One region of the Cronobacter sakazakii genome, then DNA from elsewhere that is predicted to be linked to it. Evidence: predicted binding sites of a transcription regulator. Region 1 holds the regulator's gene; each other region holds the start of a gene.
The links. Region 1 encodes LexA, which represses DNA repair genes until DNA is damaged. Its sites were predicted from a motif close to TNCTGTATGTACATACAGNA; they were not measured.
Positions count from the first base shown of each region.

Region 2: the regulator LexA is predicted to act here: its motif matches at 1,637-1,656, upstream of mutH (DNA mismatch repair endonuclease MutH).
Region 3: the regulator LexA is predicted to act here: its motif matches at 2,481-2,500, upstream of dinG (ATP-dependent DNA helicase DinG).
Region 4: the regulator LexA is predicted to act here: its motif matches at 2,195-2,214, upstream of umuD (translesion error-prone DNA polymerase V autoproteolytic subunit).

Region 1 covers NZ_CP011047.1:1,454,643-1,459,015, reverse strand. Annotated here, with positions in the region: gene CSK29544_RS06835 (cupin domain-containing protein) at 1-87, opposite strand, end outside; gene zur (zinc uptake transcriptional repressor Zur) at 197-712, shown strand; gene CSK29544_RS06825 (CsbD family protein) at 792-1,001, opposite strand; gene dinF (MATE family efflux transporter DinF) at 1,209-2,516, opposite strand; gene lexA (transcriptional repressor LexA) at 2,642-3,250, opposite strand; gene CSK29544_RS06810 (diacylglycerol kinase) at 3,359-3,727, opposite strand; gene plsB (glycerol-3-phosphate 1-O-acyltransferase PlsB) at 3,860-4,373, shown strand, end outside.
Region 2 covers NZ_CP011047.1:1,818,687-1,823,059, reverse strand. Annotated here, with positions in the region: gene ptsP (phosphoenolpyruvate--protein phosphotransferase) at 1-656, opposite strand, end outside; gene rppH (RNA pyrophosphohydrolase) at 669-1,202, opposite strand; gene mutH (DNA mismatch repair endonuclease MutH) at 1,886-2,572, shown strand; gene CSK29544_RS08580 (TerC family protein) at 2,651-3,364, shown strand; gene CSK29544_RS22630 (YgdI/YgdR family lipoprotein) at 3,493-3,711, shown strand; gene CSK29544_RS08570 (NADP(H)-dependent aldo-keto reductase) at 3,848-4,373, shown strand, end outside.
Region 3 covers NZ_CP011047.1:3,973,693-3,978,065, reverse strand. Annotated here, with positions in the region: gene CSK29544_RS18880 (beta-glucoside-specific PTS transporter subunit IIABC) at 1-1,269, opposite strand, end outside; gene licT (BglG family transcription antiterminator LicT) at 1,377-2,222, opposite strand; gene dinG (ATP-dependent DNA helicase DinG) at 2,515-4,373, shown strand, end outside.
Region 4 covers NZ_CP011047.1:3,135,909-3,140,281, reverse strand. Annotated here, with positions in the region: gene CSK29544_RS14970 (ASCH domain-containing protein) at 1-359, shown strand, start outside; gene umuC (translesion error-prone DNA polymerase V subunit UmuC) at 473-1,741, opposite strand; gene umuD (translesion error-prone DNA polymerase V autoproteolytic subunit) at 1,743-2,162, opposite strand; gene CSK29544_RS14955 (peptidase U32 family protein) at 2,364-4,328, opposite strand.

The sequences.
Region 1 (4,373 bases):
CATCAGTTCGTCGCTGTCCGGGTAACAGGCGTCATCGTTGCCTTCGACTTCCTGCCAGTGACAAATACATTCAGGCCGCGTATGCATATAAACCCCCGGTTAATGTTCACTGAAAGGTATAACACAGGCGGGATGTCGGTGTTTCAGCCAGTTCATGATAAAGTGATGACATCAACACGATTCATAGAGGATGCCGATGGATACGACGATTTCGCAGGAAGTTCTGGCGCAGGCTGAAAAGCTCTGCCAGCAACGTAATGTGCGCCTGACTCCGCAGCGCCTCGAAGTGCTGCGCCTGATGACCATCCAGCCGGGCGCGATAAGCGCTTATGATCTGCTCGATTTATTACGCGAAAGCGAACCGCAGGCGAAACCGCCCACCGTTTACCGCGCGCTTGATTTTCTGCTGGAGCAGGGGTTCGTGCATAAGGTGGAGTCCACCAATAGCTATGTGCTGTGCCACTTATTTGATAACCCGGCGCATACTTCCGCGATGTTTATCTGCGACAGATGCGGCGTGGTAAAAGAAGAGGCAGCGGAAGGTGTGGAAGATATTATGCATGCGCTGGCAGCCAGAATGGGCTTTGCGCTGCGTCATAACGTGATTGAAGCGCATGGGCTGTGTGCGGCGTGTGCAGAAGTTGAGGCGTGTCGCCATCAGGGACAGTGTGGTCACGACCACAGCATTACGGTGAAAAAGAAAGGACGTTGAATCAGGTTGGGTGGTACATCCTTGTACCGGTGGGCAGGGCAGCCTCAGAGGGAAAATACCGTTTGAGGTGGTGGCCCGATTACCAGCGGTAATCGTGGCGGCTTTCCCAGTCAGTCACTTCCTTGTCGGCTTCATCTTTCGCGTAACCGTAACGTTCCTGGATTTTACCTACCAGTTGGTCACGTTTCCCTTCGATGATGGTCATATCATCGTCGGTTAATTTACCCCATTGCTCTTTCACTTTACCTTTAAACTGTTTCCAGTTACCGCCAGCTTCATCTCTGTTCATAGACGTCTCCTTAACATTCGGTAGTGAATCAGTCTCACAGGTTTTCCTGTGGGGGTTCAGCCCGAGTCATCTTCATCATTTGCTGAACGTACTACTCATTTTAGACGTCAATTTTAACCCTGGCGGGATATTCAGAATCTTTAACCATAACGAAGCGCTGACACCGACAAATTTTCTTTTACTGTTGAGGCGCTGTATCAGAGATATTCAGTGCAAAAGACGCCCCCGGCGCCATAAATAGCCGAGCGACAACCCACGCAGCGCCAGGAAAACGGTGAGCGCCAGCCACAGGCCGTGGTTGCCAAGCTCTGGCAAGGTGAGCAGCGTCAGGCCAAAACCGAGCGCCGCGACGGCCATGCTGTTACGCATCTCCGCCCCGCGCGTCGCGCCGATAAACATACCATCCAGCAGATAACACCAGACGCCGACCACCGGCAGGATGGCCTGCCAGAAGAGATAGGGCTTCGCCAGCGCCTGAAGCGAAGGTAATGACGTGAGCAGTGACACAATGTACTGCCCCGCCACGGCATACAGCAGCGCGAACGCCAGCGCCACCATCCCTGCTTGTCGGCATGCCGCGCGCCAGACGCTGCTCAGCTGCGATTTATCCTGCGCGCCGAAGGCCTGCCCGGCATGGGCTTCTACGGCATAGGCGAAGCCATCAAGCGCATAGGCGGTGAAGGTCAGGAGTGTCATCAGAATGGCGTTCACCGCGACGATATCGCTGCCGAGCCGTGCGCCAAACACCGTGATGGAACCGAAGCAGAGTTGCAACAGCAGCGAGCGCAGCATGATGTCGCGGTTAAGCGCAAGCAGCCTGCCAACGCCGCCGCGCCACGCGGTTTTCAGCATCGAAAGGGTAATACCGCGCAGGCGCAGCACGCGGGCCGCCATCACAAGACCGATACCAAGCGTCGCGTACTCTGCCAGCGCCGTCGCCAGCGCCGCGCCCTGGACGTTAAGGCCAAGCCCCATCACGAACCAGAGATCGAGCACGATATTAAGCAGATTGCCGACCACCAGCAGGATCACCGGCGCGCGGGAGTACTGCACCCCTAACAGCCAGCCAAGCAACACCAGATTAGCGAGCGAGGCGGGCGCACTGAGCCAGCGGATTTCGAGAAACCGTCGGGCCTGCGTCAGCACCGCGTCGCTGCCGCCGGTAACATGCAGCGCCAGCTGTATCAGCGGCTCGCGCAGGGCGATGATCAGCACGCCGGCAATCAGCGCCAGCGCCATAGGTTGCACCAGGGCGCGGGCCAGCGCTACCGGATCGCGCGCGCCAAACGCCTGCGCGGTTAGCCCGGTGGTGCTCATGCGTAAAAAGAGCAGCAGCATAAACAGGAAACTGGTGGCGGTAGCGCCCACCGCGACGCCGCCCAGATAGACGGGGCTGTCGAGATGACCAATAACGGCGGTATCCACCAGGCCTAAGAGCGGCACGGTGATATTTGAGAAAATCATTGGCAGCGCGAGGCGCCAGAGAGCTTTATCGGTAGAAGTGAGAAAGGGCATATGGCGTTCCGATGCCGTTACGCGAAGATGAAAAAATATGCAGTCTTTAGCAGACGGGAGAGGTCATTACCGTAACCGGGGCGGGCCAGTTACGGTAATGCGGCGTCAGTGAGCCGGAAAAGGGCTCAGAGCCATTCGCCGTTGCGGATAACGCCGACCGCCAGACCTTCGATAGAGAAGTTATGCTCGCGCAGATCCACAACGATCGGTTTAAACTCGCTGTTTTCCGGCAGCAGCTCAACGGTATTACCCTGTTTTTTCAGGCGTTTTACCGTTACTTCATCATCAATGCGCGCGACGACGACCTGGCCGTTACGCACATCCTGCGTTTTATGAACCGCCAGCAGATCGCCGTCCATAATTCCGATATCTTTCATCGACATCCCGCTTACACGCAGCAGAAAATCGGCGTTTGGCTTAAACAGGCCAGGATCAACCTGATAATGCCCTTCGATATGTTGCTGAGCCAGCAGCGGTTCACCCGCCGCCACACGCCCTATCAGCGGCAGCCCGTTTTCTTCTTCCTGCAACAGACGAATACCGCGCGACGCGCCGGAGACAATCTCAATCACCCCTTTACGCGCCAGCGCTTTAAGGTGCTCTTCCGCCGCGTTCGGCGAACGGAAACCCAGACGTTGCGCGATTTCCGCACGCGTAGGCGGCATGCCGGTCTGGCTGATGTGATCCCGAATGAGATCAAACACCTCTTGTTGCCTGGTAGTTAATGCTTTCATTCCGCCCCCTGGGTGCATATACAGTGATGCTGTGAGTATATACAGCTAAAGGTGATTTTAAAACCATAACCGGTTAAAAAAGCGCTTCTTTCGCGATTTCTGGAAAACTTATCGCAAATGCTGCCAGAGCAGCGTGACCCACACGACCAGCGCGAGGATAATCGACAGCAGAACGGCGGCGGAGCCCATATCTTTGGCGCGGCCTGAAAGCTCATGAAATTCAGGGCCGATGCGATCTACCACCGCTTCGATGGCGCTGTTGAGAATTTCGACAATCATTACCAGCGTAACGGAGCCAATCAGCAGCACGCGCGTGATCGGATCGACATCCAGCCAGCAGGCGATAAGAATAGCCGCTATCACGGCGACCCCTTCCTGGCGGAACGCCGCTTCATTTTTCCAGGCGGCGCGTAATCCCTTCCAGGAATAGCCGGCAGCGTTAATAATTCGGGTTAACCCCGTGGTGTTATTGGCCATGACAAGAAACCTTTTTTAAATTCAGGCGTCAATGCTAATGCGCTTCGATAAAGAAGCACCACAGAAATTCTACGGAGTTTCTGATATTCTTGCGCCGCAATTGCATTATTAACCAGAGGCTTTACATCGTTTATGTCCGGTTGGCCACGAATTTACTACAAATTACTTAATTTACCATTAAGCGTGCTGGTAAAAAGCAAGTCCATCCCGGCGGCGCCCTGCCCCGAACTTGGGCTCGATACGTCACGCCCTATCATGTATGTGTTGCCGTATAACTCGAAGGCGGATCTCCTGACGCTACGCGCGCAGTGCCTGGAGCACGATCTGCCCGATCCGCTGGATCCGCTGGTCATCGACGGCACCGAATTGCCGCGCTATGTGTTTATCCATGGCGGCCCCCGCGTGTTCACCTACTACACGCCGAAAGAAGAATCGATCAAACTGTTCCACAATTATCTCGATCTGCACCGCAGCAACCCGGATCTCGATGTCCAGATGGTGCCGGTGTCGGTTATGTTTGGCCGCTCACCAGGCCGCGAAAAAGGCGAGGAAAACCCGCCGCTGCGCATGCTGAACGGCATTCAGAAATTCTTCGCGGTCTCGTGGCTTGGCCGCGACAGCTTTGTGCGCTTCTCACCGCCCGTAT
Region 2 (4,373 bases), 360 kb from region 1:
GCTTCTTCAAGCGCGGTGGTCAGGCGTTCGCGCTCAAGCCCGGTATCGAGCGTCGAGGCTTCGTAGACCTGCTCCATCAACGGCAGTGTGGCGTCCATCCAGCCCGGCGCGATCGCCACGCCCGGCGAGGCCGGCAGCGCGCGGATACGCGTCTGACGATACTGGCCAAACAGCGCGGTCAGCTGAGACTGCGACAAAATCGCCGCCATCTGGGTGGCGAGCGTCACCAGGAAGGATTCTTCGCTCTCGTCATACTGGCGCAGCTCGCGCTGCTGGACGACTAAAACGCCAAGCAGCTGGCGGCGCTGAATAATCGGCACGCCGAGAAAAGCGCGAAAACGTTCTTCACGCACAGAGGGAATGTATTTAAAGCTGGGGTGTTTTTGCGCATCGGCAAGGTTAATCGGCTCGGCGAGGCGCCCGACCAGGCCGACGATACCTTCATCAAAGGCCAGCGTTACGGTGCGCCCGCGCGGTTTTTTCAGCCCACGCGTTGCCATCAGGTAATAGCAACGCCGGTCGTGATCGGCGAGATAAACCGAACAAACATCGGTATCCATCGCAAGACAGATATCCGTAACGAGAATATCCAGCGCCTCGTTGAGGCGCGGGGCGCTGGCCACTTTCTCGACTATTTCTCGCAACCGGGTGAGCATAATTTGCGTGGCTTAACCTCTTTTACGTCGCCAGGCAGGCGAAGGATTACGCTGCGGTGGCGCGCTCTCTTGCAACGGCATCACAACGCTTGCGAACTCTTTCATCACTCGACGATAGACATCGCGCTTGAAAGAGACCACCTGGCGCACCGGATACCAGAAGCTTACCCACCGCCAGCCGTCAAATTCTGGCGTACTGCTGGTTTGCATGTTGATATCGGCGTCGTTGCTCATTAACTGCAGAAGAAACCACTTTTGTTTCTGGCCGATACATACCGGCTTTGTGTCCCAACGCACCAAACGTTTTGGTAATTTGTAACGTAACCAGTTTCGGGTAGTCGCAAGGATGCGCACATCTTTTCGTTGTAAACCGACCTCTTCGAAAAGCTCGCGGTACATCGCCTGCTCCGCCGACTCGCCAGGATTAATACCCCCTTGCGGAAATTGCCAGGAGTGCTGACCAAAACGCCTGGCCCACATTACCTGTCCCTGACGATTACAGATCACGATACCAACATTCGGGCGGTAGCCATCATCATCGATCACCGGACTACCTCAAAATAAACCTGGATAGTAACGATTGTTTCATACTCCTCATTGACGGTAAACCACTCTGTTAGCCGCTGTGAACAGGAATAACATTTGAATAACTCACAAAAATATGCGGGGTTATAAACAGGGGAAGCGATTAAGACCCGCTTTTATTCACTTTTTCTGTGGATATCTTTGTGAAGAAGTGTCTTATTTCCCAGGGAAAACCCAAAACAACCCAAAACCAGGGATTATTCTTATAGAAAAAATTGCATTGCTATTCAAACAATTATAATACAAAAAACGTGATACTCACCGCTCAGTGTGACGATCGTCACACTCACGATCCTTACTCTGACGAAAGATCGACCAGCGTCGTTTTTATCCACAGATTATGCCAATAACTTAGTCACAATTTGTTGAAAAAGGCGTTTTCCCCCGTCCGTCAAGGCTGTAAATCGAAACAGTAGTGAGGGATTTACACAGTTATCCCATTTTTCTGTGGATAAACTGGTGTAAGATCCTGTTTATTGTCGGTGACCAGATTTGAACAACCTTTATTTCTGACGTCTGAGAAATCCTTCTTTTTCATAAAAATCATTTAAAATCATGTAATTGAATTGCTTGCTCACAAGCAGGTAAACTCTTTCCACAAGCAGGCATTTTGCTGTTCATTTTTTAAACAGAAGGTAATCGTTATGACTTCCCTTGCTCCTCTTGTTCAACCGCCCGTCGATGAAGCGCAGCTGCTGCATCAGGCGCAGCAGTTGGCGGGGCTGACGCTTGGCGAACTGGCGGCGCTGGCAGGCCTCGAAACGCCCGCCGATTTGCGTCGTGATAAGGGCTGGATCGGCGTGCTGCTGGAGCGCTGGCTTGGCGCGAGCGCAGGCAGTAAACCCGAGCAGGATTTCGCAGCGCTTGGCGTAGAGCTGAAAACGATCCCCATCGACAGCCAGGGCCGCCCGCTTGAGACGACGTTTGTGTGCGTCGCTCCGCTTACCGGCAATACCGGCGTGACATGGGAAACCAGTCACGTGCGCCACAAGCTCAAACGCGTACTGTGGGTGCCGGTAGAAGGCGAGCGCGAAATCCCGCTGGCAGAGCGCCGCGTTGGCGCGCCGTTGCTCTGGAGCCCATCGCCACAGGAAGACGATCAGCTGCGTCGTGACTGGGAAGAGTTAATGGACTTGATTGTGTTAGGTCAGGTAGAGCGCATCACCGCGCGTCACGGCGAGGTATTGCAGCTGCGTCCAAAAGCCGCCAACAGCAAAGCGCTGACGCCCGCGTTCGGCGCACATGGCGAGCCGATAATGACGCTGCCGCGCGGCTTTTATCTGAAGAAAAACTTCACCGCCGCCCTGCTGGCGCGCCATTTTTTGTTATGAATCCCTTAAAATTTTGTCAACAGCCCTCCCCCGACGCATATAATTAGCGTTTTGTTTCTTTGAGCAGGACTTTTTTGAATGTGGTTTGCATGGATAACGGATCCCAACGCCTGGCTGGCACTCGGTACGCTGACGCTGCTGGAGATTGTGCTTGGGATCGACAATATTATTTTTCTCTCTCTGGTCGTGGCGAAACTGCCGAAATCTCAGCAGGCGCTGGCGCGCAAAATGGGCCTCGGCGCGGCGATGATTATGCGCCTCGCGCTTCTGGCGTCGATCGCCTGGGTCGTGAAGCTCACAAATCCGCTGTTTACCGTTTTCGATCAGGCGATCTCGATGCGGGATCTGATCCTGCTACTGGGTGGTCTGTTCCTTATCTGGAAAGCCAGTAAAGAGATCCACGAGACTATCGAAGGCGAAGAGGAAGGCCTGAAAACCAACGTGCACTCTTTCTTTGGCGCCATTATTCAGATCATGCTGCTGGATATTATCTTCAGTCTGGATTCGGTTATCACCGCGGTGGGTCTCTCCGATCATCTGTTTATTATGATGGCGGCGGTGGTGATCGCAGTGGGCGTAATGATGTTCGCCGCGCGCCCTATCGGCGAGTTTGTTGAACGCCATCCGTCCGTGAAGATGCTGGCGCTTTCTTTCCTGATCCTGGTGGGTTTTACCCTGATGCTGGAGAGCTTCGATATTCACGTGCCGAAAGGCTACATTTACTTCGCGATGTTTTTCTCCATCGCCGTGGAAAGCCTCAATCTGCTGCGCAACAAGAAAAGACCGCTGTAATCAGAACGCTCCTTCGGGAGCGTTTTTGTTTATTCCCCTGAACTTTTAAGAATTTGCTGCTTTTTCGCGCCGCCTCGCTGCTTTTTACTAGACTCTACGTGGACCCCTTCCTGATGAGGCGAAAAACAATGAATAAATGGGCTGTAGCAATTTCTGCCGTCGGATTGGCCTTCGCGGTTTCAGGCTGTAGCAGTGATTACGTCATGGCGACCAAAGATGGCCGGATGATCCTGACTGAAGGCAAACCGCAGGTTGATGACGAAACCGGTCTGGTCAGTTATCGTGACCCACAGGGTAACGAGATGCAGATAAACCGCGATCAGGTTTCGCAAATCATTGAGCGTTAAATAAAAGGTCAGCATCGCGCTGACCTTTTGGTTTTTTCTCCCTTGCCTCTTTTCCTTTTGTCTCCCCTCTGCCATGTTTATATTCCTTTGTCAGGAATGGCCTGACGCGGACTGAACAACAGAAGGTAGGCCGGCTATGCATTATCACCGTATTCCTCATAGCTCACTTGAAGTCAGCACGCTGGGGCTGGGAACCATGACCTTTGGTGAACAAAACAGCGAGGCCGACGCCCACGAACAGCTCGATTACGCCGTAAGCCAGGGCATAAACCTGATTGATGTCGCCGAAATGTATCCCGTGCCTCCGCGCCCGGAAACGCAGGGCCTGACGGAAACCTATGTTGGCAACTGGCTGAAAAAACGCGCCAATCGCGAAAAGCTGGTGATCGCCTCCAAAGTCAGCGGACCGAGCCGCAACAACGACAGCGGCATTCGCCCCAATCAGGCGCTGGATCGCAAAAATATCCGCGACGCGCTCGACGCCAGCCTGAAACGTTTACAGACCGATTATCTCGATCTCTACCAGGTGCACTGGCCGCAGCGCCCGACCAACTGCTTTGGCAAGCTCGGCTACACCTGGACCGACAGCGCGCCGGTCGTCACGCTGCTGGAAACCCTGGAAGCGCTCGCGGAATTCCAGCGCGCCGGGAAAATCCGCTATA
Region 3 (4,373 bases), 2.0 Mb from region 1:
CAGCGCCCACAGGAACGTGGGGCCGACCAGCGCCGGAATACCCGGAATGCCGCTTAAGGCGAAGGCGTACGTTTTTACGCCGAGCGCCATCGCAAACGCGCCGCCGCAGGCACCGCCGATGAGCGCCGCGGCGAAGGGGCGCTTAAAGCGAATGTTAATGCCATACATCGCAGGCTCGGTGATGCCCATCGCGGCGCTGAAGCTCGTGGAGAGCGCCAGCGTTTTGATTTTCTTATTGCGGGCGCGCAGGAAGACACCGAACGCCGCGCCCGCCTGGCCCATATTGGCGACATAAAAGAGGATTTTGAACGGGTCGTAGCCGAGCTTGCTGATATTGTTGATAACAATCGGCACCAGCACGTAGTGCATACCGGTAATAATCATCAGCGACAGCGTGCCGCCCACGATAACCCCCGCCAGCCAGCCCATGTTCGCCACCAGCCAGATGATGCCGCCGGAGAGCGCATTGCCAAGCAGAATACCGGCCGGGCCAATGGCGATAAGGGTAACCGGCGCGACAATCACCAGGCTTAGCAGCGGCACAAACATCGTTTTCAGCACGGCGGGCATCAGGCGGTCGATAAACCGCTCGACATAACTGAGCAGCAGCACCGCCAGCAGAATGGGAATCACCGACGAGGCGTAAGAGACGCTGGAGACCGGCAGGCCGAGAAACGCCACCGGCGCGCCGGATTTCAGCAGCGTGGTGAGCGTCGGGTGAAACAGCGTGGCGGCGAGCGCCACCGCCACATAAGGGTTGGCACCGAATTTATTCCCGGCGCTGAAGGCGAGCACCAGTGGCATAAAGAAAAAAACGCCGTCGCTTATCGCCATCAACATTTGATACGTCTGGTTGCTGGCCTGCACCCAGCCGAGCGCGAGGCAGAGCGACAGCACACCCTTGAGAATCCCCGCGCCGGCGATGGCCGGAATAATCGGCGAGAAGATCCCCGCTAATCCTTCCAGCACCACGGAAACCGGGTTGCGGCGCTTTGGCGGCGCGGCTGCTTTTTTAGCCTCAAGCCCCGGTAACTGCGCGAGAATGGCCTGGCAGAGCGGCGCGACCTCGCTGCCGATAATCACCTGGAACTGATCGCCTGAAAGATTGACGCCCATGACGCCGTCGAGATGTTCAAGCGCCGTGCGGTCGACCTTTTCAAGCGAGACCAGCGAAAAACGCAGGCGGGTAATACAGTGATAGAGCGAAAGAATATTCGCCTCGCCGCCGAGAAGGGTAATTATCTGGCGGGCGGTATGCGGGTAGTTCATGGCTATTCCTCTCCAGAATGAAACCCTGCGGTTTCATTAAACAGTCGCCGGTATGATGACCGGCACGTTGCTGCCTCTGGGGTTTGCCTGAATGAACAGTAACAAGCCTAAAGGGAATGCGCTAAACGGTGTACGACATTATCGATATGCACCGTTAAATAGAGTTTTTCCGAATGCGTCATCGCGTGGCGATAATTCTTTTCCACAAATTCGCTAATGGCTTCCACGCACGCCACGGTATTTTTATACCGCTGCTGTACCATCGCGAATAATTCGCTGTCGTCGTTTTCCAGCCGCTGGCCCTCTATTACCCGCTGAGCGAAAAATTTCACGTGGGTAATAAAGCGCTGGTAATTAAGCGACTGTTCATCGGGGCCGACGGCGAACCAGTATTTTACAATATTCTGGATCTGATAAATCAGCCGGGTAATGTCGTTGATTTTGCCTTTCGGATCGTTAAGCCCGGCGTTCACAATATGCAGCGCGATGCTGCACGCCTCGCTGTCCGGCATCAGCACGCCGGTGCGCGCGGCAATCAGCGCCAGCGCCTGACGCCCGATGGCGTATTCTTCCTGATAAAAATGTCGCACTTCCCACTGTAACGGGTTGGCGATTTCAATGCCTTTCTGGCGGCGCTCAATGGCGTAAAAAAGATGATCGGCGAGCGTGACATAAATGCCTTCGCTTAATTTGATGCCGGGCGTCTGGCGCGCCAGTGCGACAATATCATCAGTGAGCTGAACGATTTCTACCGGTATTTCATCCAGCAAAACTTTAAAGCGCGCCGAGACGGTATCGTCATGCAGACGAAACGTTTTCTCAATGTGACTACTATTGACCGTTTCGCCCACGCGGGCGTTAAAACCGAGCCCACGGCCGGTGACAATCACTTCCTGGCCGCGTTCGTCGACGGCGCTGACGACATTATTATTAAGGATTTGCTTAATGATCATCGCCGACTCCTGAAAGCAAAAACGGGCAAAACATAAATACAGACGCCAGGGAATTTCCCGGGGCTGCATTCAGGTTTTGCCCGCCGAACGGTAACAAGCACAATGCAATGTTAAAAAACCTAACACCCGCCTGGTATTCGGTCAATGAATGACCCGCGATTTATGATTAGCGTGACGATAATTTGTGATCTGTCTTGCGAATCGGCTCCTGCCGCGCGGGTAAAAAAAGGTTCAGCTGGCGGTGGAAAAGTGCCACAATAGTGGCTGTTTATACAGTATTTCAGGGCTTCAGATGGCATTAACCGCCGCGCAGAAATCGCAAATCGCCGCCTGGTATAAGGCGCTTCAGCAGCAAATTCCGGACTTCATTCCCCGCGCCCCGCAGCGGCAGATGATTGCGGAAGTGGCGAAAACCCTCGGCGGCGATGAAGGGCGGCATCTGGCTATCGAGGCGCCGACCGGCGTTGGCAAAACGCTCTCGTATCTGATCCCCGGTATCGCCATCGCCCGCGAAGAGCAAAAAACGCTGGTGGTGAGCACCGCCAACGTGGCGTTGCAGGATCAGATTTTCAGTAAAGATCTGCCGTTGCTGCGCAAAATCATCCCTGAACTGCGCTTCACCGCCGCCTTCGGGCGCGGGCGTTATGTCTGCCCGCGCAACCTCGCGGCGCTCTCCACCGACAGCGCCTCGCAGGGCGATCTGCTGGCGTTTCTTGATGATGAGCTGACGCCCAACAGCAAAGAGGAGCAGCAGCGCTGCGCGAAGCTCAAAGCCGATCTCGACAGCTACAAGTGGGACGGCCTTCGCGATCACACCGATCAGGCGATTGACGATAACCTCTGGTCGCGGCTCAGCACCGATAAAGCGAGCTGCCTGAACCGCAACTGCCATTACTACCGCGAATGCCCGTTCTTTGTGGCGCGCCGTGAGATTCAGGAGGCGGAAGTGGTGGTCGCCAACCATGCGCTGGTGATGGCGGCGCTGGAGAGCGAATCCGTTCTGCCGGAGCCAAAACATCTGCTGCTGGTGCTTGATGAAGGCCACCATCTGCCGGACGTCGCCCGCGACGCGCTGGAGATGAGCGCCGACATCAGCGCGCCCTGGACGCGGTTGCAGCTCGATCTCTTTTGTAAGCTTGTCGCCACCTGCCTTGAGCAGTTCCGGCCAAAAACCGTGCCGCCGCTCTCCACGCCGGAGCGGCTTAACAATCACTGCGAAGAAGTCTACGAGCTGGTCGCCAGCATGAACCGTATCGTCGGGCTGCTGCTGCCGCCGGGCGAGGAGAGCGAGTTTCGCTTCCCAATGGGCGAACTGCCGCAGGAGGTGATGGAAATCTGCGAGCGGCTGGCGAAGCTCACCGAAAACCTGCGCGGGCTGGCGGAACTCTTCTTAAACGATCTCAGCGAAAAAACCGGCAGCCACGACATTGTGCGCCTGCACCGGGTGCTGTTGCAGATGAACCGCGCGCTCGGCCACTTTGAAGCGCAAAGCAAGCTCTGGCGGCTCGCCTCGCTGGCGCATGCCTCTGGCGCGCCGGTCTCGAAATGGGTGACGCGCGAAACCCGCGAAGGGCAGCCGCATATTTTCTTCCACTGCGTGGGCATTCGCGTCAGCGATCAACTGGAAAAACTCATCTGGCGGCAGGTGCCGCACGTGGTGGTGACCTCCGCCACGCTGCGTTCGCTGAACAGCTTCGCGCGGCTGCAGGAGATGAGCGGCCTGCGCGATAAAGCAGGCGACCGCTTCGTGACGCTCGATTCGCCGTTTAATCATATTGAGCAGGGCAAACTTGTGATCCCGCGCCTGCGCCATGAGCCGCTGATGGAGCATGAAGAGGCGCACCTCGCCGAGATGGCGGCCTATTTCCGCGCGGAATATAAAAAGGGCGAGCACAAAGGGATGCTGGTGCTGTTCGCCAGTAACCGCGCGATGCAGACCTTTTTGTCCTTTGTGCCGGATCTGCGCCTCGGCCTGCTGGTGCAGGGCGATCAGCCGCGCTACCGGCTTGTCGAGCTACACCGCAAAAAAATCGAGCAGGGCGAGGCGAGCGTGCTGGTGGGGTTGCAGTCGTTTGCCGAGGGGCTTGATCTCAAAGGCGAGCTGCTAAGCCAGGTTCACATTCACAAAATCGCCTTTCCGCCGGTGGACAG
Region 4 (4,373 bases), 1.7 Mb from region 1:
GCTTTGGCGATTCACCGCACATGGCGGACGAGCTGGGCGCGCTGGTGGCGCATGGCACCAAACGCGCCAGCTGCAGCGATTATCACGCCTGGCGGCAAGACGCCGACCCGGTCCTGCCGGGGGATTACCACATTATCCTCAACGGCGCGGGCGAGCCGCTGTGCGTTATTCGCACCCACACGCTGCGGCTGGTGAAATTCTGCGACGTTACTGAACAACTCGCCGCACTGGAAGGCGAAGGCGATTTAAGCCTCGCTTACTGGCGCAATGAGCACGAGGCGTTTTTCACCCGCGCCGGCTGTTTCTCTCCCGACATGCCGCTGATGTTTGAAGAATTTGATCTGGTGGAGCGGTACTGAGGGGTTATTAGAACCATCAGAAACACCTTACCTGGCGGACTTTTATTGTCGCCGCGCAGCGCTTTATGGCCTGGTTTAACCGGCAGCGCGGCGAAGGCGTAATTGTTAGCCCCTCACCACAAACTCGCGCGCGGTAATTCACTGAAACGGGTGGTGTAGCCTGGCGAAAGGAATTCGCGCTTCATCGCCCAGGGCTTGACGATCCCCTGACCTGCGAACCAGAGCTTCCCCCTGCCTGAGCGATTATATTCATCCAGTAGATGCATCAGCGGCGCACTGTTGGCCTGTGGCGGGTGTTCATCGAAGAGATTAAGCTGCGCCACGCCCTGGCTGAAAAAATCACCCAGCATGACGCCCGCTTTGATGTAGCGATACCCTTCGCGCCAGATGGCGTCCAGTGCGCTCACCGCCAGCCGCACGATTTCGCGGGTGTCGTTGGTGGGTGTCAGCGCCTGGCACAGCGCCTGGTTGCTGTAGCGGTTATCGGGTTCGTCATGCGGGCTGGTGCGGATAAACACCGCCACCTGGCGGCAGAACTGATGCTCCTGACGCAGCTTCTCCGCGGCGCGCTCCGCCCAGGCGCAGACCGCCTGACGCATATCCTGGTAAGCCGTGACGCGGTAGCCAAACGAACGGCTGCACACGATCTGCTGCTTCGGCGCAACAAACTCATCCATCGCCAGACACGGCTCGCCGCGCAGCTCGCGCACGGTGCGCTCCAGCACCACGTTAAAATTTTTGCGGATCACCCACGCCGGGCTGTTGGCCAGATCAAACGCGGTCTCAATGCCCATCGCCGCCAGCTTTTTGCTGAGCCTGCGCCCGACGCCCCACACTTCATCCACGTTAAAATGCGCCAGCGCCCTGCGCAGCCGGGCGGGATCGGAGAGATCGACCACCCCACCCGACTTCGGCCATTTTTTGGTGGCGAGATTAGCAAGCTTGGCGAGCGTTTTGGTGGGCGCGATACCCACGCCGACCGGCAGATGGGTTTCGCGCCAGAGACGGTCGCGGATCTCATGAGCAAACGTGGTCAGCGACATCACGTTACTGACGCCGCGCAGATCGACAAACGCCTCGTCGATCGAGTAGATCTCCACCTGCGGCGCCATCTCTTCGAGAATATCCATCACGCGTTTGCTCATATCGGCGTAAAACGCGTAATTGGAGCTGAAGACCGCCACGCGATGACGCTCAAAGAGCGCGCGCTGTTTGAAATAGGGTTCCGCCATAGTGATGCCAAGCGCCTTTGCCTGGCGGCTGCGGGCAATGACGCAGCCGTCGTTGTTGCTCAGCACCACGACCGGTTTATCCCGCAGATCCGGGCGAAACACCATCTCGCAGGAGGCGTAAAAGCTGTTCACATCCACCAGCGCGTACATCTCAGCGCCTCTTCTTCAGCACCCAGGTGACTACGCCGAAAATCACCACCTCGGCGTCGCCGCCAAGCGGGATCGGCGCGAAATCCGGGTTCATCGGCACCAGTTGCGCCACCGGGTGCAGGCGCAGGGTTTTCACGGTGAACTCCCCTTCCAGCGCGGCCACGACAATGTCGCCCTCCTGCGGCTTCAGGGCGCTGTCCACCACCAGCAGATCGCCATCCTCGATCCCGGCGCCGTTCATCGACTCCCCGGCCGCCCGCAAAAAATAGGTGGCGTTCGGGTGCACGATGCAGTGTGCGTCAAGGCTTACACGCTTTTCTACGTAATCCTGAGCGGGCGACGGAAATCCGCAGGCCACTGTCTCAAGGAACAGCGGCAACCCCTCGGCATCAGGCTGTGGCAAGAGTCGCATCATTAACATGGCGTACTCCATCCATTCATTATGTTGTTATTTACTGTGTTTATATACAGTAGTTTGATTTGTACTGTTCTGACAACCCTATTTTTAAGCGAAGCGGCGCAATTGCCTGGAGATCGGCCGGTTTATGCGGGTTTGTTGAGCGGTATGGCGTGCAGACAAAAAAAGCCAGAGCGTGGGCTCTGGCTTTTCGGGGAAAGACTGTCAGGCGTTTTTGCGTTTCGGCAGGGTCTTCAGCAGATCTTCCGGGCTGATGGAGGCGACCACGCTGCCCGGCTGCGGCATTTTCAGGATATGGTTTTTGATCTTGCCGACCACGTGCATTTCGCAGGGTTTGCAGTCAAAGCGCAGGGTTAACACTTCGTCGCCGTGCACCAGCTGCATCGGCGTCGCCTTCCAGCTCTTGATGTTGCCCTTCGCCTGTTTCGGGCAGAGGTTAAAGGCAAAGCGCAGGCAGTGCTTGGTGATCATCACCGGCACGTCGCCTTTTTCTTCGTGCGCCTCATACGCAGCGTCGATAAGCTGCACGCCATAGCGCTGATAAAATTCACGCGCCTTATGGTTGTAGACGTTCGCGAGGAAGCTCAGGTGCGTTTCCGGGTAGACCGGCGGCGGCACGGAAACCGGCTTGCGCACGCCGCGCTGGTAATTCGCCAGGCGCGCGGCGTCCAGCGCCTCAATCGCTTCACGGCGGAACGCGTTGAGCTGGCTGTTAGGCACAAACAGCGCGCCCGGCAGCGTAATCTGCACGTCGCGGGCAAAATAGATAGTCTGCCCCAGTTTCGCCAGGCCCTCTTTCAGGCTGGTCAGCGCTTTTTCCGGGTTGTTGGCTTCGTCAAACTGCCCGTCAAGGGTATGCGTCACGCTGACGCCGTCTTCGCTGGTGATGGTCAGGATCAGCTGTTCCTGCCAGCCGCCAAGCTCGATATCCACGCCGATGCGGCGTTCGCTGGAGGTTTTCAGCAGCGCCTGCTGCCAGTTGTGATCGAGGTTGCGGTTAAGCTTGTGGTGCGGGCGCAGGGTTTTCAGCGCCGACGGCATCTCGTTCGGGAAAACGCGGTAGCGGTTTTCGCCGGTTTTTTCCGCCACATTGACGCGAAAACCCACCACTTCGCGTTTGATCATAACGTTTAGCCCGTCGCCGTTGGCCAGCGGCTCGGTGACTTCCACATCCAGATGCTCTTTGCCAACGCTCAGCACTTCGCCGACCGGCAGGCCGACGAACGTCGGGGTGTCGAACGCGCCAATATCGATTTTACGGGCGTTAACGAAGTAATCGGTGCTGCCGCGGTGGAAGGTTTTCTCGGTGGACGGCACGAAGTAGTGCGCCGTGTTACCCGCGGAGGAACGCGCCAGATCGCCGCGATCTTCAATAATCGCGTCGAGCATCTGACGGTAGTGCGCCGTGATGTTTTTCACGTAGCTCATGTCTTTGTAGCGCCCTTCAATCTTGAAGGAGCGCACGCCGGCGTCGATCAGCGCCGCCAGGTTGGCGGTTTGATCGTTGTCTTTCATCGACAGTAGGTGTTTTTCATACGCCACCACGCGACCCTGATCGTCTTTCAGGGTGTACGGCAGGCGGCAGGCCTGCGAGCAGTCGCCGCGGTTGGCGCTGCGCCCGGTCTGGGCGTGGGAGATATTGCACTGGCCTGAATAGGCCACGCACAGCGCGCCATGAATAAAGAATTCGATGGTGGCGTCGGTGTTATCGTGAATGGCGCGGATCTGGTTGAGGTTCAGCTCGCGCGCCAGCACGATTTGCGAGAAACCGGCGTCGGAGAGGAACTTCGCTTTCTCGACGCTGCGGATATCGCACTGGGTGCTGGCATGCAGCTCGATGGGCGGAATATCCAGCTCCATAATGCCCATGTCCTGCACGATCAGGGCGTCAACGCCCGCGTCATAGAACTGGCCGATAAGCTTGCGGGCCGGCTCGAGCTCGTCGTCATGCAAAATGGTGTTCAGCGTGACAAACACCTTCGCGCCGAAGCGATGGGCGAACGGCACCAGGTCTGCGATGTCCTGGAGGCTGTTGCTGGCGTTGTGGCGGGCACCGAAACCGGGGCCGCCGATATAGACTGCATCTGCGCCGTGCAGAATGGCTTCGCGGGCGATGGCGGTATCGCGGGCGGGGCTGAGCAGTTCAAGGTGATGCGGTTGCAGGCGCATAATTCGTCGTTATCCGTTATTTGAAAGGCGGCTATTGTAGTCACA